3 regions of the Streptomyces sp. NPDC090045 genome follow, and region 3 is predicted to be linked to each of the others. Evidence: riboswitches for the same ligand, from Rfam matches in the RefSeq annotation. Region 3 holds a riboswitch; each other region holds the start of a gene.
The links. A riboswitch is a leader RNA that binds a small molecule or an ion and turns the genes downstream of it on or off. The one in region 3 is predicted to bind cobalamin.
Positions count from the first base shown of each region.

Region 1: linked by a shared signal. The riboswitch ahead of ACIPYQ_RS10000 (prenyltransferase/squalene oxidase repeat-containing protein) and the one ahead of ACIPYQ_RS23655 (DUF4430 domain-containing protein) in region 3 are both predicted to bind cobalamin.
Region 2: linked by a shared signal. The riboswitch ahead of ACIPYQ_RS29335 (ABC transporter substrate-binding protein) and the one ahead of ACIPYQ_RS23655 (DUF4430 domain-containing protein) in region 3 are both predicted to bind cobalamin.

Region 1 covers NZ_JBIVFA010000003.1:226,818-233,779, forward strand. Annotated here, with positions in the region: gene ACIPYQ_RS10000 (prenyltransferase/squalene oxidase repeat-containing protein) at 1-2,521, opposite strand, end outside; cobalamin riboswitch at 2,632-2,769, opposite strand; cobalamin riboswitch at 2,886-2,962, shown strand; gene ACIPYQ_RS10005 (hypothetical protein) at 3,094-4,506, shown strand; partial or broken gene ACIPYQ_RS10010 (short-chain fatty acyl-CoA regulator family protein) at 4,708-4,947, shown strand; gene ACIPYQ_RS10015 (nucleotide disphospho-sugar-binding domain-containing protein) at 5,002-6,120, opposite strand; gene ACIPYQ_RS10020 (VOC family protein) at 6,263-6,616, shown strand; gene ACIPYQ_RS10025 (alpha/beta hydrolase family protein) at 6,648-6,962, opposite strand, start outside.
Region 2 covers NZ_JBIVFA010000013.1:23,186-30,147, reverse strand. Annotated here, with positions in the region: gene tsaD (tRNA (adenosine(37)-N6)-threonylcarbamoyltransferase complex transferase subunit TsaD) at 1-177, shown strand, start outside; gene ACIPYQ_RS29345 (ABC transporter ATP-binding protein) at 190-1,065, opposite strand; gene ACIPYQ_RS29340 (FecCD family ABC transporter permease) at 1,035-2,051, opposite strand; gene ACIPYQ_RS29335 (ABC transporter substrate-binding protein) at 2,153-3,142, opposite strand; cobalamin riboswitch at 3,533-3,759, opposite strand; gene ACIPYQ_RS29330 (hypothetical protein) at 3,757-4,179, opposite strand; gene ACIPYQ_RS29325 (DUF6262 family protein) at 4,328-4,534, shown strand; gene ACIPYQ_RS29320 (hypothetical protein) at 4,610-4,861, shown strand; gene ACIPYQ_RS29315 (helix-turn-helix transcriptional regulator) at 5,036-6,061, opposite strand; gene ACIPYQ_RS29310 (DinB family protein) at 6,124-6,711, shown strand; gene ACIPYQ_RS29305 (VOC family protein) at 6,708-6,962, shown strand, end outside.
Region 3 covers NZ_JBIVFA010000009.1:85,851-92,812, reverse strand. Annotated here, with positions in the region: gene ACIPYQ_RS23680 (NADH-ubiquinone oxidoreductase-F iron-sulfur binding region domain-containing protein) at 1-641, shown strand, start outside; gene ACIPYQ_RS23675 (SCO0930 family lipoprotein) at 777-1,766, shown strand; gene ACIPYQ_RS23670 (hypothetical protein) at 1,889-2,392, shown strand; gene ACIPYQ_RS23665 (alpha/beta hydrolase) at 2,536-4,110, shown strand; gene ACIPYQ_RS23660 (SRPBCC family protein) at 4,176-4,625, opposite strand; cobalamin riboswitch at 4,743-4,886, shown strand; gene ACIPYQ_RS23655 (DUF4430 domain-containing protein) at 5,034-5,522, shown strand; gene ACIPYQ_RS23650 (3-hydroxybutyryl-CoA dehydrogenase) at 5,659-6,546, opposite strand; gene aceB (malate synthase A) at 6,543-6,962, opposite strand, start outside.

The DNA of each region.
Region 1 (6,962 bases), on a different contig from region 3:
GGACGGGCTCGGGGGTGGTGCCGCTGAGGTCGCGGGCCAGGAGGCCGAAGGAGATGCCGGTGGCGCCGCCGACCGCCTGGGTGGACGCGCGGAGGTCGGAACCGGGCTGGCCGCCCTTGGCGACGTTGAAGCCGCCGTCGCCGTTCTGCTGGCTCGCCAGGAACTTACGGGCCTTGGCGATCTGGGCGCCGTACTTGGGCGCGTCCAGCGAGAGCCCCTGGACGGCGAGGGCGGCGGAGTTGACGGAGTTCCCGGAGGCGCCCTGGAATCCGCCGTCCTCCTTCTGCTGCGCCGCGAGCCAGGCCAGCGCCTTGTCCACGGAAGCCTGCGAGGCGGCGTCGGGCAGCAGGTCGATGGTCATGGCCGCCATGGCGGTGGAGTCGACCTCGGTCGTGCTGGGCTCGCCGATCAGGCTGACCCAGCCGCCGGAGGGGTCCTGGAGGCTCTTGAGGTACGCGATCGGCTCGGCTGCGGCGGCCGTCTCGCCGGCGCGGACCTGCGCCATGACGCCGAGCGACTGCTTGAAGACGGAGGTGGCGTAGGCGTAGTTGCCCTTGGCCGCGCACTCCTGGCGGGTCGAGGTCTTGGCCTGACAGGTGATCTTGGCGAGTGCGGCGATCAGGTCCTGTCCCCCGAAGTTGCGGGGGTCGCGGCCCACGGCCTCGGCGAGCACGGCGGTCTTGCCGATGGAGCCGCCGCTCGCGTACTTCGTGCCGATGAGGGTCCAGTCGTGGATGCCGCGCTTCTGGCCGTCCTTGCCGCCCTTGTCCATGAAGTCGACGATGTTGCGCAGGGCGGTGTTGTTCCCGCCGGTGGCGGCGAGGGCGTACGCGCCGTCGATGGTCAGGCCGTAGTCGGCGAAGCCCGAGCCGGGCTGGCTCTCGTAGAAACGGCCCTGGACCAGCCGGGACGGGGCGGTCAGGTACGCGATGCCCTTCTTCGTGTCGGGCCCCTCACCGGCCGGCGGCGTGGTCGGGGTCGGGGGTTCGGCCGGCTTGGCGGTCAGGGTGACGAGATCGCTGCCGGCGCCCGCGATCGCGGCGGTCGCGGTGGGGTACAGCCTTGGTTCGGTGTCGTCCTCCGCGAAGCCGAATCCGCCCTTCGGGAGCTGGCGCTTGGAGAGCCAGGAGACGCCGGCGTCGGCGAACGCCTCGTCGCCGAGGGCACGCAGTGCCTGCGCGGCCCAGGCGGTGGCAGCCGGGTTGCCGGTGGTCTCGTAGGAGACGGCGGGCCACGCACCGGCCGCCAGCTGGGACCTCTTCAGGTAGCCGCGCGCCTTCTGGAGCACCGGTTCGTGTCCGCCGGCCCGTTCCAGGGCCAGGGCGATCAGGCCGGTGGCGCCGGCCTCGCTCTCGCACCCACCCTCGGTTCCGGGCCGGATGAGGACGCTGGTGAATCCGCCGTCCTCGCACTGGAGGACGGTCAGCCGGGCCACGGAGCCGGCCGGGGGCGTCACACCGGCATTGACCAGGGCGATGACGGCCATGGCCTGGGCGTCGGCCTGTCCCGTCGTACGGAAGTCGCCCTTGGTGAGGCAGCCTTCGATCGTCTCGCCGTCGCCGATGTCGCGCGGGCAGGCGTACTTGACGAGGTCGCCGAGCAGGTCGTGCCCACCGAACGCGCGCGGGTCCTTGCCGGTGGCCTCGGCGACCAGCGCGAGCCGGGCCGCGGCGGTGGCGTCCGGGATGCCGTCCTTGCCGGCCGGGTAGGCGTAGGCGTCGGTCTGTGCGGGCGTGGCGAGGAAGTCGGCGATCTTCTTCGCCACCGGGCTCTTGCGGTCGGCCGCCGTGAGGGCGAACACGGCCTCCGTGCTGAGGAAATGGTTCGGGGTGGTGGAGCCTTCGTCGACGACGCGGTCCCCCTCCGCCAGTATCCCGGTGACCCAGCGGGTGGCCGCGGGTACGTCGACCGAACCGGCGGGCACCTTGGGCGGGGCCGTCGGCACGGTCGGGTCGGGGGTGGTGAACCCCCGGACGTCGTCGGGGGTGAAGGACGGCTTGCCCTTGGTGCCGGCGATGTCGGTACCGCCGTAGACCCAGGCCTCCACATCGCCGGCCTTCGGCGTCCGGGCCATGGCACCCAGCTCGCTGTAGGACCACTTCCGCTGCCCGGGCGAAGCGGTCCAGTACGACCAGTAGGCCGTGGCCTGCGGCGTGAGGACGCAGTTCTCCTTGTCCGGCGTGGGGTACTGCGTACCGGTGCCCTTGCCTATGCGGCAGATGAAGGCCGGGCCGTCGTGGACGGTGCCCTCCGTCGTGAAGCCGCCGGTCTGCAGCAGCTCGTAGCCGGTCGTCGGCGTGGTGTCGCAGCCGCGTTCGACCTTGCCGCCGAAGGGACCGAAGTCGACCACGACGATGGCACCCTTGGTGGCCGTGCACTGCTCGATCGGGTCGGCATGGGCGGACGGGGGAACCGTGAGGAAGGCCGCTCCCGCACCGAGCGTCAGGAAGGCCGCGGTCACGAGGGAAAGCGAGCGCCGCCTCGTCCCCGACTGCCGTTTCGCCTGTTGTTCGGTCCCCACCGCGGCCCCTCGTCTCTGCCGGGCGGCTGCGTACGTGGCGATGCACCCCCGCACGGCCCTGTGGCCATGGAGAGGCTGCGACGACCACACCGCAATCCGCGACGGCGCTCTTCGTACTGTGACCCAGCCCCAGGCATTCCGGCTCACCCGGACGAACCGGGCCTACGGTTGCGGGTCAGCGCCGGAATTCGACCGGCTTCCCCTGGTACTGAGCAGTTATCAGCCGGAGTGCAACACGGATCCCGACGACGCGTCAAGGTGGCATGGGTCTCAGCGGACCGACCCGGACGGATGCGGTCGGCATCACGCACCGGGTGGCTGGCGGTCCCTTGATCACTCGGGTAGCGTCCAGGGCTGCCACATGGGGGAATCCGGTGCGATGCCGGAGCTGACGCGCAGCGGTGTGGGGGCGGCGGGGGCCGTTTCCGAGCCCGAATGCCCAAACGGCGATGCAGCACAGCAGCCGTACCACGCGTTCCGGACGGCGGCCCCCGGCATGCCCGGCCGTGCGTCCGTACGGCGATCGCGTGGTGCCCGGGACGGCCGGCGTCCGCCGATTCCAGGAGCAGGCCATGTCCCGTCCCCGTACGTCCCGCCGCCTCGCGCTCGCGGTGCCCGCCGCGCTCGGCGCCTTCGCCCTCACCGCGCTGCCCGCCTTCGCGACCTCGTCGCCGGCGCAGATCGCCACGTCCAAGACGAACGGCGTCGCCTACCTCAAGTCGCTGCAGGCGGCCGACGGTTCGTACGCCGGCGCCGGCCTGTCCAACGAGTGGGCGTTCAGCACCTTCGCCGCCGCCGGCACCGCGGTCGTCGACGTCGCCCCGGGCGGGGACACGACGAAGAACGCCCGCACCGTCTACCGGAACCTGCTGTCCACGGCGGGCTGGCCCTCGGCCTCCCCGGTGGTCACCGACTTCGAGCGCGGCACCCTCAACGCGTACGCCGCCGGCATCGACCCGGCCCGCGTGTCGGCCTCGCGCAACCTCATCGCGCACGTCTACTCCTACTGGCAGACCGCCGAGGCGGGCTACTTCGGCCCCTCCGGAAACTTCAACGGCACCGTCTTCGCGGCCCTTTCGCTGGGCGGCGCCAAGACCCAGGCCGGCGGCGCCCGCGTTCCGCAGGCGCTCACGGACGCGATGGTCACCCGCATCCGCGCCAACCAGCACGTCGACGGCGGCTGGACCTACAACAAGGCCGAGGGCAACCCCACCGTCCTCAACTCCGCGAGCGACGTCGACATGACCGGCGCCGCGATGGCCGCCCTGTGCGTCTCCGGCGTCCCCAACACCGACGCCGACGTCGTCCAGGCCAAGAACTTCCTCAAGAGCAAGCTCGTCGCCAACACCGGGGCCTTCAACTCCCTGTACGGGGTCAACACCAGCTCCAACGGCTGGGGCGTCGCCGGCCTCAACGCCTGTGGCATCAACCCGCAGACGGGCGACTTCCTCACCGCCAACGGCAAGACCCCGATCGACTTCCTGATCGCCAACCAGTACAACCCGGCGGGCGGTTTCAAGTACAAGCCGGCCGACACCGCCCCGACCGCGTACGCCTCCATCGACGCGCTGCGCGCCGTGGCCGGCGGCGGCTTCACCACGGCCCCGCCCGTCCCGGTCACCCCCGGCGCCCCGCAGTGGGTCGCCCAGTCCACCTTCACCGCCGGCACCGCCACCAGGCTGGCCCTGACCGTCGACGACGGCGCGGGCAGCCTCAAGGTCTGCTCGGTGGCCTTCACGCCGACCGGTACGACCACCACCCTCGGCGACGTCCTGAACGCGGCCACCAGCGGTGCCACCCCGGCGGGCTGCGTCACGAGCGTCACCCCGTCGTCCGGCACCGGCACCCTCACGAACGTCAACGGCAAGGCCAACAGCGGTGGCAACACCTGGAAGGTCAGCGTCGACGGCTCCGCCTTCGCCGGCGCCCTCCGCGAGAAGGTGATCAACGTGGGCGACACGATCGCCCTGCGCTGGGGCGCCTGATCCCCTCCGGGGGCGGGGACCCGCGTACGGGCCCCGGCCCCCGGAGGTCCGCGTACGGGCCCCCGCACCCGGAGGTCCGCGTACGGGCCCCCGCACCCGGAGGTCCGCGTACGGGCCCCCGCGCCCGGTGTCAGAACGCCCGGGACAGCGGCCGCTGCGGCGGACCGGTGTAGACGCCGAGCGGGCGGATCAGCGCGTTGTGCGCACCGGGCCGAATTCGCCGTCGCCCTGGGCTGCGAGCTGCGTCATGCCGGCCGTCTCGTCTACGCCGAGGGGCTCGCCGTGGCGGATCCGGGGGCCGCGACCACGATCGGGCTCGGGTGCCGGATCTGTGAGCGCCGTGACTGCGTCCAACGGGCCCGGCCGCCGGCCGGAGGGCGCCTCGCGGTGGACCCCGACCGGCAGACGTACGTCCCGTACCCGGTGTTCGGGAGCGGGTGACCGACCGTGTCCGGCCTCGCGGTGCGGGGCGGCACCCCGAGGCCGGGGCCGGTGCTATCCGAGCGCCTCGAAGGAGGCGACGAGGTCGGTGGGGGAGGGGAGCGCGGTGATGTCGGCCTGGATGGCGGCGGCGCCCTTGCGGAGGTCCTCGTCGGTGAGGAGGCGGCCGAGCAGGGCGGCGTCCACGCCCTCGCCGCTCGCGCGGACGGCGAAGCCCAGGCCCGTCGCGGCATCCACGTTGATGAAGTGGTCGGCGCCCTGCGGGAGGATCAGCTGGGGAACACCGCGGGCCGCGGCGGTGAGCATGGTGCCGGAGCCGCCGTGGTGCACGACCGCGTCGGCGGTGTCCAGCAGCTGGGCCAGGGGCACCCAGGGCAGGGGGCGGACATTGGGGGGAAGGGTGCCGAGCGGGCTCAGGTCGGTGTCGCCGACGGCGAGCAGGAACTCGGCGTCGACGGAGGCGGCCTCGGCGATCACCCGGGCGACGGGGTTGACGCCCGCGAAAGCGGTCACCACCGTTCCGAGCGTGACGGCGATCCGGGGCCGGGAGCCGCGGGCTATGAGATCGCCGGGGACCGTACCGCCGCCGTTGTACGGCACGTAGCGGACCCGCAAGCCGGTGCCGTCCCCGCCGAGGGAGGCGGGGACGACGTCGAGGACGGTACGGGTGGCCGGGCCTTCGACCCCGCGGGTCCGGTACTCCTCCGCCAGGACGTCGGCGAGCACGCGGACCATGCCGGCCCCGGACATCACGCCGAAGTTGTGGACGACGGCGGGTATGCCGAGTGCCGCCGAGACCAGGGGCGCGGCGGCCTGGAACGCGGCGTGGACGATGAGGTCCGGCCGCCAGGCGGTGGCGACCGCGAGCAGGCCGTCTATGGTGACCCGGCTGTGCTCGGCGAAACCGGCCGCGGCCAGCCGCTGGGTCTCCTCCTCGCTCTTGTCGTTCGTGACGAACTGCGGTTCGGTGCCCTCCGAGGCGCGCCGGAAGGCATCCATCAGCGTCGAGCCGTCGCCGATCTCGACGGTGGGCACGCCGGCCTGCCGCATCTGGTCGAGGGGGGCCGAGCCGGCGAACAACACCTTGTGCCCGGCGGCCTGGAGTGCCTGGGCGGTCGGGACCATCGGGAACAGGTGGCCTGCCGCGGCGGGGCCGGTGAACAGTACGCGCACTGCGTTACTCCTCGGGTGGAGCTCCTTCATTCCTCTGACGGATTGTTGAACGTATGTACCGCTGCGTCAGTTTCCTTCGAAGTGGTCGAATTCCGGCCGTTCCTGACGAGCGGTCGAGTCGCCGTCCTGGCAGGATGGCGGCATGGAACGCGTGGTGGGAGTCGGTGGGTACTTCATGCGGGCGGCCGATCCGGCGGCCCTGGGCGTGTGGTACCGCGACTGCCTGGGCCTGGACACCGACAAGTACGGCCTGTGGCGTCAGGAGGCCGGGCCGACGGTGTTCGCGACGTTCGAGTCAGAGACCGACTACTTCGGGTCCCGCGCCCAGCAGACCATGCTCAACTTCCGGGTCCGCGATCTGGACGCGATGCTCGCGCAGCTGCGCGCCAAGGGCGCGGACGTGGCCGGGGAAACGCAGGACATGGACGGGGTCGGCCGCTTCGGCTGGGTCACCGACCCCGAGGGCAACCGGATCGAGCTGTGGCAGCCTGCCTGACCGCGCACCGCACACCGTCTGGCCGAGCCGCTCAGGCGAACAGCTCGCCGAGCAGCTCGGGGCCGATGACGATGGGGGCCGGACGGTAGGCGGGCGGCCGCGTGCCCATCAGCTCGCGCACCAGGAAGTCCCAGCAGCGCGTGCGGACGTAGGCCAGGCAGTCGATGAACGTGTGCTCCGCCCCGGGCGCGAGGAGCAGCTCGAAGTCCTTGCCGGCGGCGATGAGCCGGTCCGCCAGCCGCAGGGTGTGGTCCGGGTGGACCTGGTCGTCCATTTCACCGTGGACGAGCAGGAGCCTGCCCGCCAGCCGGTCCGCGAGGCCCACGTTCGACGTACGGGCCCAGGC
Region 2 (6,962 bases), on a different contig from region 3:
CGGGTGCCTCCGCTGACCCTGTGCACCGACAACGGGGCGATGATCGCCGCCGTCGGCGACCTCCTGGTGCGGGCGGGCTCGGCCCCGGCGCAGCTCGACGTCTCGATCGACCCGTCGGCGCCGCTGGAGTACGCGGCCCTGCACCCCGTTGCCCGCACGGCCGCGAGGGTCGCGTGAGCGGCGTACCGATCAGTCCCGGCGAACGGCCGGCTCGCCTCCCTCCGGCGCCCCGTCGGCCGGCCCTTCGTGGCCTGGCAGGACGCTGACGAACGGCACCCCGGTGCGCGGATGCTCGATGACCTCGGCCTCGACCTCGTACACCTCGGACAGCAGAGGCGCCGTCAGCACCTCCGCGGGCGTGCCGGTGGCGACGACGCGGCCGCCCGTCATCACGCAGATCCGGTCGCAGAACGCCGCGGCGAGGTTCAGGTCGTGCAGCGCGACGACGGCGGTGACGCCGAGCCTTCGCACGAGCCGCAGGGCGTCCAGCTGGTGCCGCAGGTCCAGGTGGTTGGTCGGTTCGTCCAGCACCATGGTCCCCGTGCGCTGGGCGAGCGCGCGGGCGATCAGGACCCGCTGCTTCTCCCCGCCCGACAGCCGGTCGAACGGCGCGTGCGCGAGGGAGTCGACGCGCAGCTCCGCCAGGGACCGGGTGATGATGTCGCGGTCGTCCGCGTCATCGCCGGCGAAGGCCCGCTTGTGCGGGGTGCGGCCCATCGCCACCACGTCGTACACGGTCAGTTCGAAGTCCCCGGACGTCTCCTGCAGTACGGCCGCGAGCTGCTGGGCGAGGCGTTTGCCCGGCATCCGCCAGACGTCCTCGCCGTCGAGGAGGACCCGGCCCGAGGTGGGCCGCACCGCCCGGTAGAAGGTGCGCAGCAGGGTGGACTTGCCGGCGCCGTTGGGGCCGACGAGGCCCACGATCTCGCCGGGTGCCACGTGCAGGGACGCCTCGTGGACCAGCGCCTTGCCGTTCACCACGACGCTGACGTCCTCGGCGCGCAGGGATCCGGGCTCTCCGGTCGGTCGGTGGGTCACCGGGCGGCCTTCCGTCGCATCAGCCAGAGGAAGAAGGGGCCGCCGACGAGGGCGGTGAGGATGCCCACCGGTATCTCTTCCGGGCTCATGAGGGTGCGCGCGGCCAGATCGGCGGAGATGAGGAACGCCGCACCCAGGAGCGCCGCGGCGGGCAGCGCGCGGCGGTGGTCGGCGCCCACGAGCAGCCGCACCACGTGCGGCATGATCAGGCCGACGAAGCCGATCTGCCCGCTGACCGCGACGATCGTGCCGATCATCAGGGCCACCAGCGTGAACAGGGCGCCGCGGAACCGGTGCACGTCCAGACCGAGGGCCGCAGCGGCCTCCTCGCCGGCCAGCAGGAGGTTGAGCGGACGGCAGACACCGAGGAGGACGGCCGTCCCGAGCAGGACCGCACCGACCGGGATCCACACCGTCGTCCAGGTGGTGCCGGCCAGACCGCCGAGCATCCAGCGCAGCGCGGACTGCGTCTTGTGCGGATCGTTCGAGGTGACGATCAGGAAGCTGGCCAGCGCCGACAGCACCTCGGCCGTGGCCACACCCGCCAGGACCAGCCGTACCGTCGTCATCCGGCCGCCGGAGCGGGCCAGGAAGTAGACGGCGACCAGGGCGGCCAGGGCCCCGCAGAACGCGGCCATCGGCAGGGTGAACAGCCCGAACACCGTCAGGTTCAGGACGAGGACGAGCACCGCGCCGACCGACGCGCCCGAGGACACGCCCAGCAGCATCGGATCGGCCAGCGGGTTGCGGACCAGTGCCTGCAGTGCCATGCCGGCCACCGACAGACCCGCGCCGACCACCCCGGCCAGCAGCACCCGGGGCAGGCGGACGTCCATGACGATCGTCTCGCGCACCGGGGTCCACGTCGGCTCGGCGAGGGACGGGTGCACGCGGTGCAGCAGGATGCCCCACACCTGGTCGGCCGGGACGCTGATCGAGCCGGCCGCGATGCCGGCGGTGGCGGCGCCGGCCACCAGCGCGCCCAGGAGGGCCAGCACGACGGCGTACGGGATCCCGGGGCGCCGCGCGGGGCCGGGCCGGCCTTCCTCGCGGAGGCCTGGCCGGGCCTCCTCGCGCAGGCCGGCCCCCACAGGTGCCGGGGCCTTCGCCCCGGTCACTGGACGAGGCCCGGGTGGAGCTGACGCGCCAGCGACTCGACGGCCGCCGGCACCCGCACGCCGACCACCGTGGAGGACAGCGGCAGGACCGCGAACCGCTGGTTCTTGATCGCGGGCACGTCCTTCAGCGCCGGATGGGCGAGCAGGAACTTCTTCTTGTCCTCGACGGACTGGTCGCCGTAGTCGTAGATGACGATGGCCTCGGGGGCGCGCTGCGCCACCTGCTCGAACGAGACGTCGCCGAAGGCCTTGTCCAGGTCGGCGAAGAGGTTCACCCCGCCGGCCCGCCGGATCATCTCGTTGCCGATGCCCTTGCCGCCCGCGGTGAAGGCCGTCTTGTCGCCGCTGTCGTACACGAAGAGCTTGACGGGGGTGACGCCGGCGAGCCCGGTCTCGACCTTGTCGAGGGTGGCGTGCAGCTTCCCCAGCCGCTCCTCGGCCCGCTCGGGCACGCCGAAGATCTTGGCGACCGTGCGGATCTCCTCGTCCATGGCGGCCACGTCCACCGGGCCGGTGGGGCACTCCTCGGTGTTGAGGCGGGTGTTGATCCCGGCCTTGGTGAAGGCGGCCCGGCTGCGTCCCTCCTTCTCGTCGAAGGTGGAGGACCACCCGCCGTAGACGAAGTCGGGCTCGGCCTCCAGGAGTGCCTCGAAGGACGGGTACTCCTTCGAGAGCACCTTCACGCCGTCGTAGGCGGCCTGGTACTCGGGGAGGATCTTGTCGTCGAGATAGCCCGTCCCCACCATCGACTTCTCCAGACCGAGCGCCAGCATCACCTCGGTCGCGTGCTGGTTCAGCGATACCGCGCGCTGCGGCGGACGCCGATAGGTGCTCGTCACCCCGCAGTTGGTGACCGTGACCGGAAAGCCCTCGGCGGTCGTGCCCGGCGAGGGGGCGGCGGAGGGCGTGGTGCCGCCTCCGCAGCCGGATATCAGCAGGGCGACGGCGAGCGCGGACAGCACGGCCTTCGGGTGGTTGCGGGGCATGGGTGGTGGTCCTCTCACCGCGGATGGTTCGGATGTTCTTGACGCCCCGTCGGGGGGCGCAGGGCGCAGGGCGCACAGGGGCCCGGGAGCGAACGGGCGCACGGAGCCGAGCGCGGTGCATCGCGCCACGGCTCGCGGGGACGGCAAGGCGGTGTCCCCGCACGGTGCACCACGGCGCCTGGGGGCAGGGCGTTGCACGGGCCCGCCGGGCGGCCCGTCGTCTACGAGGGGATCAGCCCCGGGACCTCGATGTCGACGTCGAGATAGGGCAAGCCGGTGTCGTGCTCAACGCACCCAGCGGTGGTGACGGTCTGGTCGGCCACGTCAACTCTCCTTCGCGAGTCGCGGCAGAAAGGTCCCGGGGAGGCGTGCCCGGGCCCCCGCACGACGCTTCGTCATGCGGGCAGTGGCAGGTCTTCGGACTCGCGGGCACGCCTGCCGGTCTCCCGGCGGGCACCTACTGGCCGTCGCTTCCCAGGACCGGATCCGGTCCCAGTGCGTATGACGGCGGTCGTTCCCGCTCACCGCTGCGGGGCAGTCCCGGATTCCCACCGGGTTCCCTCTTACGACGCACCCCGTCCGGCTGACGGGTGCGAACCAGCTGCGCTCACACCCTACCCGCGAGGCCGGTCCCCCCGGCCGCCCCGGCCTCCGGACGGCCTCAGTTCGCGGGTCGCGGGTCGCGGGTGGCGGGGGCAGTCGGGGCTGCGGGCGGGCGGGACCGTCGGCGGGAGACCGGCGGCCGGGCCGTCCGCGAGCCGCCACGCCGTGCGGATGGAGCCGATCAACTGCCGTGCGCTGTACGGCGACACCTCCAGCTCCTGACGGGCCTGGCCCAGGAGGTCCAGGTCCCCTTCCGGGCCCCGTGACGCCGCCTCGTCGCGGCGGCGGGCCAGGTCACCCTCGCCGAAGACGTCGAGCAGGGTCAGGGAGAACAGGACGTACGCCGACGCCTCGTCGATGAGGTTCCGGGTCACGTCCGGAATCTCCGCGGCCGCCTCCTCGCCCAGGTGCCGGTGGAGATCGTGGAAGGCCACGTGTTCCAGGGCCCGCCGGAGTTCGGGGGAGACGCAGGGGTAGCCGGCCCGCAGATCAGTCGCTGTGAGGGGAAGTGCATGCCTTCTGAACTGCGGTTTTCTCGCAGTGACTCAGGGCAGTCGACCTCTGAGCGTGTGCCAGTAGCGGCTGGCCCGTCCACCCCAGGACAAGCTCACCCGAGTCGAGAAGGCGATCGGCCAACTCCGTCGAGAGCGAGGCCGGTTGGCCGTCCGGGCCGTCGCCGAACGGGCCAGGGTCTCCGCCACGTTCCTCTACGAGAACACCGACGCGCGGTCCCTCGTCCAGCATGCCGTCGCCGACCACCGCAGCAGCCACGACCACGAAGTCCAGTAGGAGCACGAGCGGATCGAAGCGTCCTGGCGCGAACGCGCGCTCAACGCTGAGGAAGAACTCACCCGAGCGCAGAAGGTGATCTTCACGCAGCGGCAGTGGATCGGCGAGCTGATGGGCCAGATCCGCGACGTCGAACAGATGGTCCCCGGTAAATCCGTCCAGCAGCTCGTCACCGAGAACACCAGTCTCAAGCACCGCGTCCAGCAGCTGACCCAGGAACACCGCACGCTGCAAGAACGCCTCGAAGGCGCCCGGTCCAACCTCCGCTTCGCCGACAAGCGCATCGCCGATTTCGAAGCCCAACTCCTCGAACTGGACCACTCATGACCGAACCGCCCGACTCCGACCCGATCCGTCGCCAGGCCACCAGGAAGGTCTCCGCGACGATGTCTGCGGCGTCGTCGGCCTGGTCGGGCCGGCGTATGGCGAAGCCCAGGATCGGGTCGAGTGCTCGGCATAGAGGCAGCGGAGGCGCTCAGTCGGCACTGGCGTGGTCGCGGCTCATGACTCCCTCATGTCCGGCACCGGTGAGATCGTTGTACCGGCCGACAGCAGTCTCTCCGCCAGCGCGCGACAGCGCCTCCCGAGCTCCGGAGGGTCGAGTACCTCGAAGTCGTGCCCCAGCAGGAGTACGTGCATGAGCACGAAGTCGAGGCTGGCGGCGCCACTGAGCACCTCGCAGAGCTTGCTCCCTCGCCGTCGTACGACGGCCGCCGACGCCGGAATCTGCGCGCGCACCGTGTCGGCCGACGCGTGCACGAGGAAGCGCGCCTGGTGCGGGTAGACCCGACTCGCCACACCCTCCTGCACGTACGTTGCCGCGTCGGGCGCCGCGCGCGGGCGGAAGCGCCAGGTCCGTGCGGACGCGTCGGTCATCCGGTCGACGCGGAAGCTGCGCCAGTCGTCGCGATCGAGGTCGTAGGCGAGGAGGTACCAGCGCCGGTCGGAGGCGACCAGGCGGTAGGGCTCGACCCGCCGACGTCGCACCTCGCCCCCTGGAGGCACCTCCCGGACGAAGTCTGGGGGAGGGTAGTCGAAGCCTGCCTCGACCTCGTCGCGGCAGGCTCTGGCCAGCGTCATGAGCACCTCGGGATCGACCGGCGTGCGGCCTCCACCGAAGAACTCCACCGAGCCGGAGAGCGCGCGCACCTCGTGCCGAAGCCGGGTGGGCAGCACCTGGTCGAGCTTGGTCAGCGCCTGGAGTGCGGCGTCGCCGGCGCCGGCAACCGCGCCACCCGCGCCGGCGAGCAGCGAGACTGCGGTGGCGATCGCCTCCTGGTCGTCGAGAAGCAGCGGCGGCAGGTCCTGCCCCGGGCCGAGTTGGTAGCCGCCGCCGACACCCTGGCTGGCATGCACCGGATAGCCGAGCGTGCGCAGCCGCTCGACATCACGCCGTACCGTGCGCGGCGTGACCCCGAGCCGGTCGGCGAGCTCGGGGCCGGTCCAGACCTGGCGCTGCTGCAGCAGCCCGAGCAGGGTGAGCACCCGCTCCGTCGTACCCCGCTCGTTACCGCTTGCCCCGTCCATGCCGCCCACCCTGCCAGAAATAGCGGACCGATCCTGTCCGCCAGAGGTGCCAGGGTGGCTCCATGGACGCAAACGAACTCGACTGGAACCGGACGCTGCGCGAGCAGTGGGAGGTCCACTGGAACCATCAGCTCCGAGCCCGGCTCGACAGCCTCACCGACGACGAGTACTTCTGGTCGCCGGTACCGGACGCCTGGAGCGTGCGGCCGCGCGGCAGCTCGACGGCGCCCGTGCAAGTCGGTGCCGGGGACTTCACGATCGACTTCGCCGTCCCGCAGCCGGTCCCGGCGGCCTTCACCACGATCGCCTGGCGACTCGGTCACGTCATCGTCGGCGTGCTCGCCGCGCGCAACGCGGCGCACTTCGGCGCGTCGGCGGCGTCGTACGAGAACTGGGAGTACGCCGGCAGCGCGGCCACCGCGCTCGACCAGCTCGAGACCCAGCTCGACATCTGGCTGGCCGGGGTGCGCAGCCTCGGCGACGCCGGGCTCCGGGGCCCGATGGGTGAGAAGGAGCCCTTCCCCGAGGCGCCCATGGCCGATCTGGTGCTGCACATCCACCGCGAGCTGATCCACCACCTGTCCGAGGTCTGTCTGCTGCGCGACCTCTACCGGCACACGAATCCCGCTACGAACGGAGCAACCCGATGAGCCGCCACATCCAGGTCACCTTCGACGCCCATGACCCGCGGGCGCTGTCGTCCTTCTGGCGCGACGTACTGGGTTACGTCCACCCCGGCCCGCCCGGGGTGGACCTGCCCGAGGGCGCCGACCCGCTGGCAGCGTGGGACGACTTCCTCGCGCGGGTCGGCGTACCGGAGGAGCAGCGCAACGCGAAATCGGCCATCGAGGACCCGGACGGGCACGGCCCACGAGTGTTCTTCCAGCAGGTGCCGGAGGAC
Region 3 (6,962 bases):
GCTATCACGGCAAATGGCTGGATCCGGGGTCCGCCCGGGCCGCGGAGGTGTCCCGGCAGTCCCTCGACTCGCTCGGCGCGCGGCTGGGCGCGGGAGCGGTCCTGCCGCTGCCCGAGGACACCTGCCCGGCCGGCGAGGTGGCACGGGTGACCCGCTGGATGGCGAAGGAGTCGGCCGGCCAGTGCGGCCCCTGCGTCCGCGGGCTGCCCGCACTGGCCGACGTACTGGAGGACGCGATCCGAGGAGGGGGCGCGAGCGCCCTCGAAACGGTGCAGGCGCGGCTCAAGGCGGTCCTGGGCCGCGGCGCGTGCAGTCATCCCGACGGCACCTCGCGCTTCGTGGCCTCGGCGCTGAGCGTGTTCCCGGACGAGTTCCGGGACCACGCCCTAGGCAGCGGGTGCGGCCGGCGGGTGCTGGGGGCGCTGCCGCTGCCCCAGGACGAGAGTCCGGAACGGCTGGTCGTGGACTGGACCCTGTGCAAGGGGCACGGCCTGTGCGTGGACATCCTGCCCGACGTCGTACGGCTCGACGCGGACGGCTTTCCGGCGCAGGCGTCCATGCCGGTGCCGGGACGGCTGCGGCCGAAGGCGCTGCGCGCGGTGCGGCGCTGCCCGGCCCTCGCCCTGCGCATCCAGGACTGAACCATTGCGCCGGGTTCAATCTTGGCGCGATCTGACAAATTCCCAGGGAATTCCGCTTCGACCGCCGGGAGCCCCGTATCAATTACCGGGGCAAGGAAACGCGGAACCGAACCTGAAGGAGAGATCGTGAAGAGGATGCGTCGTGAGATATTCGCCGGGTCGGCGGTCGCGGTACTGCTGATGACCGCCGCATGCGGAACCGGAGACAATTACTCGGGAAAGGGGAGCTCGGTCCAGCCGGTGGGCGACAGCAAACAGGTCGGGAACGGATACGACGACGTCTACGGCAGCGGATCCGGGGCCGACCCGGGCGCGGCCGGCAAGAGCGGCCCGGCCGGGCAGCTGAAGGTGCAGGACATCGCGGACCTCGGCGAGGGGGTCACCGACAGCGAGGGCTTCACCCTCTACCGGTTCGACAAGGACACGCCCAAGCCCCCCAAGTCCAACTGCGAGGGGGACTGCGCCACGACCTGGCCCCCGGTCCCCGCGGACGACGCCACGGCCGGTCAGGGCATCGACAAGACCCTCCTCGGCTCGGTCGCCCGGGCCGACGGGACCCGGCAGCTGACGCTCGCCGGATGGCCCGTGTACCGCTACGCGAAGGACGCCAAGGCGGGCGACAGCCTCGGCGAGGGCGTCGGCGGAACCTGGCACGTGCTGGGACCCGGCGGGAAGCCGGCCGCTCCGGCCAAGGGCGGGGCGGACAAGGAGGCGGACAAGGGCGAGGCGGACAAGACCGGGAACGACGGCGCGGAGGAACAGCTCACCGAACTCGCCGCCAATCAGAATGCCCAACTCGGCCCCATCCTCTCGGACGCGGAGGGCCGGACGCTCTACCGGTTCGACAAGGACAGCGCCTGGCCCATGAAAATCGGCTGCGTGGACGCCTGCACGGATACCTGGAAGCCCGCCAAGCCGGTCGACAAGGCGAATGTGAAGGGAATTGCCGCCGAATTGATCGGCAAGGTGAAGCGGCCCGACGGCAGTGAGCAATTGACGATCGACTGCTGGCCGGTCTATACGTTCACCGGCGACAAGGAACCCGGGGACATCAGCGGGCACAACAACAAGGGCCTCTGGTTCGCCGTCACCGACAAGGGCAAGAAGGCGAAGGTGACCGGCTAGGACCGGGCCGGTCCCTCCCGGCGCATCCCCCCTGCTCCCTGCCCCTCCCCTCGACGCGTGGTGCCCGGGCCCTCCCCTCCCGGGCACCACGACCCCCGTCCCGATCAGCCAGTGAGGTCGCCATGCCCTCGTCCACCTACCGCCGTACCCGCCGGACGGGCCCGTCCCGTGCGGCCCTCGCCGCGCTGTGCCTCACGGCCCTCCTGTGCGGCGGCTGCGGCACGGGGAAGGCGGCCGCACACCGCACCCCGGCGTCCGCCCCCCAGACCTCGATCGAGGAGATCGCCACGGCCATCGGCTGCACCGCCCAGGTGAGCGTGGAGGCGGACGAACTGCGGCAAGGGGGCTGCGAGACCGGGCAGGGCGGCTCCTACCGGATGGTCACCTTCGCCGCTGAGAAGGGGCTTCGCTCCTGGCTGGCCGAGGCCCGGGCCTACGGCGGCATCTATCTGGTCGGGGACCGGTGGGTCGTCACCGCCCGTTCGGAGGATGCCCTGGTGGCGGTGCGCGGCCGGCTCGGCGGCTCCCTGGAGACCGGCGACACGCACGCCGGCCCCGCGGAGCATGCCGGCCCTTCCGAGCACGGCGAACCCTCCGCGCACGCCGAGCACTCCGCCCATCCCTGAACCTCCACTGCTTTTCGGCCACTTGTTCTGGTTTCAGCTCATTCATGAGGAGCACAAGGTACGACCCTTCGGGATGATTCGGCAGGCCCTCCACGTACAACAAGGTGGACCTGTCAGCGACTTCACCGAAAGGAACCGCCTTCGTGCGCCTGAAACGCTTCGCACCGCTGCTCGCCGCCGCCGGACTCGTCGCGTCCACCGTGCCCCTGCTGTCCGCGACCCAGGCATCGGCCGCCCCGGCATCGGACCACCTGCGGCAGAAACCCGCCTGGCAGCGCTGCAGCCCCGAGCTGCCGGCCTCGTACGAGTGCGCCACGCTCAAGGTGCCGCTCGACTACCGGCGTCCCGACGGGCAGACGATCGACCTCGCCATATCCCGGATGAAGAGCGAGAATCCGGCCAAGCGGCACGGCGCCATGCTGCTGAACCCCGGTGGCCCCGGCGGTTCCGGGCTGGACCTGCCGCTGATGATGAACGAGGCGATGCCCAAGGAGGTCCGCGAGCAGTACGACCTCATCGGCTTCGACCCGCGCGGGGTCGGCGCCAGCAGCCCGATCACCTGCGGACTGGACGACGCCGAGCAGGACTTCAACCGGGCCTACCGCCCGGAGACCTTCGGCTCCGACGTGACCTGGGCGCGCACCGTCGCCGACAAGTGCCGCGAGAAGGCCGGTTCGGTGCTTCCGTACATCACCACCCGCAACACGGCGCGCGACATGGACACGATCCGCGCGGTGCTGGGCGAGCGCAAGCTCTCGTACCTGGGCTACTCGTACGGGACCTACCTCGGCGCGGTGTACTCGCAGATGTTCCCGGACCGTACGGACCGCTTCGTGCTCGACAGCGGTGTGGACCCGCAGCGGATCTGGCGCGGCATGATCCAGGTCTGGGCCACCGAGGCCGAGCCGGCGTTCGCGCGGTGGACGCAGTGGGCGGCGGAGCGGTCGGCGGAGCACCAGCTGGGTGACAGCCCGAAGGCCGTGTCCGAGACGTTCTGGGGGCTGGTCGCGCGCGCCGACAAGGAGCCCATCGACTTCGAGGGCATGAAGATCAACGGGGACATGATCCGCTCCGCACGCGGGGTGTTCTTCTACCCGGCGCAGGCCACTCCCCTGGTCGTGGCCCTGAAGGCCGCGGCCGAGGGCAAGCCGCTGCCCGCGGGCACGACGCCGACCGAGATGAAGCGGCTGCTGACCGGCGGCGCGGCTGCCGAGCCCGCCTCGGACAACAGCACGGCCGTCTTCTGGGCGGTGGCGTGCGGGGACACCGGCAGCTGGCCCCGCTACACGGAGCAGTACGAGCGGGACGCGGCGAAGGACAAGGCGAGGTACCCGCTGTACGGGGACTTCGCGTCCAACATCAAGCCGTGCGCCTTCTGGGACCGGCCGGTCGAGGCGGCCACGCCGATGAACAAGAAGGCGAACGTGCTGACCGTGCAGAACGAGTGGGACTCACAGACCCCGCTCGTCAGCGGGCAGGGCCTGCACCGCGCGCTCAAGGGCTCGCGGATGGTGCTGGCGGCCGGCGGTGAGGGCCACGGGGTGTACCTCGCCGACCCCACCTCCTGCGCCAACGCGCCGGTCCACGCGTACCTGACCACGGGCAAGCTGCCCGCCCAGGACGTGACCTGCCAGAACCCGGCGAGCGCCGCCGAGCAGCGCGGGGCCGTGGTCCCGTCGAAGCCGCTGCCGATCCCGGCCGGGCCCGGGCGGTTCTGACACCGTCCGGACGACGCCAGCTCGGCCGGACGGACGAATGGCCGGACGAACGGGCGAGTGGACGGTCAAGCGCGGGACGCCTCCGCGGCAGCCTTGATACGGCGGCCGAAATCGGGGGCGTCCTTGCGCGCGGCGCTCGCCGCGAGGCCGACGAGCAGCTTGCCGAGGCCGTGGCCGTGCAGGGTGTTGAAGATCCGGACCCGGGTGCGGCCGCCGGGGAGGGCTTCGAGGTCGTAGCCGCCCTCGGCGGTGACCAGGTTCTTGCTCTGCTCGGTCCAGCGGATCAGGTGCGGCGGGTCGAAGCCGACGATGCGGAACTCGCGGGCGGTCTTCATCCCGGCGTCCTTGACCGTGCTGCGGAAGACCGTGCCGAGGGCCGTGGGGCCGTCCGGGACCCTGGTGATCTCCTGGACGCGCGGACTGAAGTCCGGATCGTTGCGCCCGTCGGCGAGGTAGGCGAAGACCTCCTCGACCGGCCGGTCGATCTCGACGCTCGCCTCGAACTGTCCGGACATGTCAGCTCCTCGGTGTGACTGCACCTGTGATCCACGATCCCAGAACGCCACCCGGTGCGCGCGCCGGGGGCGAGTACCGGTGATCGCTGGTGGGACCGGGGCGCCTGCCCCTACGATGCCTCTGGTCAGGTACATGCCCGACCCATAACTGAATGCCTGCGCGACTGGGGGAAGCCGGTGTGATTCCGGCGCTGACCTGCAACCGTGTGCGGCGCATCCGCGTCGCGAGTCGGACAACCCAGCGTGTGGTGCGTACGGCTTCCCACTGTCACGGTCTGCAGCACGAAGCCCTGAGCCCAGGCTCACCGCTCACCTGTGTCCGCTTTCCCGGGCCCGGGACCGCGGTGTTGCCCAGGGCGATCGGGGCCGGCGGCGCACGACCTCGAGTTCACGCCAGGAAGGCACTCCATGCGCCAGACCCTCGCCCGCCGCGCCCTGATCACCACGGCGGCCCTCGGGCTCGCCCTCGCCACGGCGCCGGCCGTCGCGCACGCCGAGGCCGCCCCGAACACGAACAAGAAGATCAACGTGTCCCTCACCGTGCAGGGTCCCGACGGTCTGCTGTTCAAGGGGAAGGTCAACACCAAGGGACACGACGTCACCACGGCGACCGGCGGCACGCACAAGTGCGACGGCACCAACGGGGCGGCGAACCCGACGGCCGTGCCCACCCCGACGGCCGCGCTCGACGACGCCGCCCGCCGGAACTACTTCGCCTGGGACGGCACCTGGTACGCGTCCTTCGACGACTTCTCGGTGGACTCCATCAAGAACGTCAGCGGCGGCGGATCGGCCTACTGGAGCATATCGGTCAACGGCACCCCGACCCCGGTCGGCGGCTGCCAGTTCAAGCTGAAGGCGGGCGACGAGGTGGCCTTCACCTGGACCGCCTTCTAGAGCAGGCCGGAGGAAGCGTCCGCCGGGACGGAGCGCCTCCCGACGGGAGCGCGGAGCGGCTCACCGGGCCGCTCCGCGCTCCTTGTCCGTGCCGCCGGGGTCCCTCAACCCCGCAGCGGCACCACCGGGTCCCTCATCAGCCCCGGTCGTATGTGTGGAACCCGCGGCCGCTCTTGCGGCCCAGCAGCCCCGCCTGCACCATCCGCTGCAGCAGCGGGGGCGGGGCGTAGAGCGGCTCCTTGAACTCCTCGTACAGGGATTCCGCGATGGCCGCGACGGTGTCCAGGCCGATCAGGTCGGCGAGCTTGAGCGGGCCCATGGGGTGGGCGCAGCCCAGCTCCATGCCGGTGTCGACGTCGGCGGCGGTGGCGAAGCCGGACTCGGCCATCCGGATGGCCGAGAGCAGGTACGGGACCAGCAGCGCGTTGACGACGAAGCCGGCCCGGTCCTGCGACTGGACCGTGGTCTTGCCCAGGGATTCCCGGGCGAACGACTCGACCGCGGCCAGTGTGTCCGCCGAGGTGTGGAGGGAGGAGACCACCTCGACCAGGGGCAGGACGGGGACGGGGTTGAAGAAGTGCAGTCCCACGACCCGGTCGGCGCGGCCGGTGGCCATGCCCAGCCGCATGATCGGGATGGCGGACGTATTGGTCGCCAGAATGGCTTCGGGGTCCTCGACGATCTTGTCGAGGGCGGTGAAGATCTCGGTCTTGGCCTCGGGGTTCTCGGTGACGGCCTCGATGACCAGCTGCCGGTCGGCGAGGTCCTCCAGGTCTCCGGTGAACACCAGCCGGGCCAGGGCGTCCTCGGCGGTGAACCGGTCCAGCTTGCCCCGCTGGACGGCGCGTTCGAGGGAGACGGCCACCCGCTCGCGGGCGGCGCGGGCCGCGGTGGCATCCGCCTCGGCGACGACGGTGTCCAGGCCGGCGCGGGCGCAGACCTCGGCAATGCCGGCTCCCATCTGCCCGCCTCCGACGACCCCGACGCGCAGGACCCGGGTCGGCTGCCGGGCCGGGGCGCTCACGCGGTCACCTGCACGGCGGCGGTGCGGACCAGGTGGCGGGTGTACGCCTCGGGGGTGAAGAACGCGGGCAGCTGCACCGAGAGCGCGGTGTCGACGAAGACCTCACGGGCTTCGAGGACCAGGGCCTGCGGGTCCTCGGCCTCCAGGGCGGCGCACTCGGCGTCGAGGAGATCGGTGAGCGTGCGCCGGTCGACGCGGTCGTGGCGGAGCCACTGCCAGATCTGCACGCGCGCGATCTCGGCCGTGGCGGCGTCCTCCATCAGGCCGTACAGGGCGACGGCGCCGCTGCCGCGCAGCCAGGCGTCGAAGTAGCGCAGGGCCACGGCCACGTTGGAGCGGATGCCCTCGGAGCTCGGCGGAGCGGCGATCCGGCGGACCGACAGCAGATCGGCGGCGGCCACTTCGACGTCCTCGCG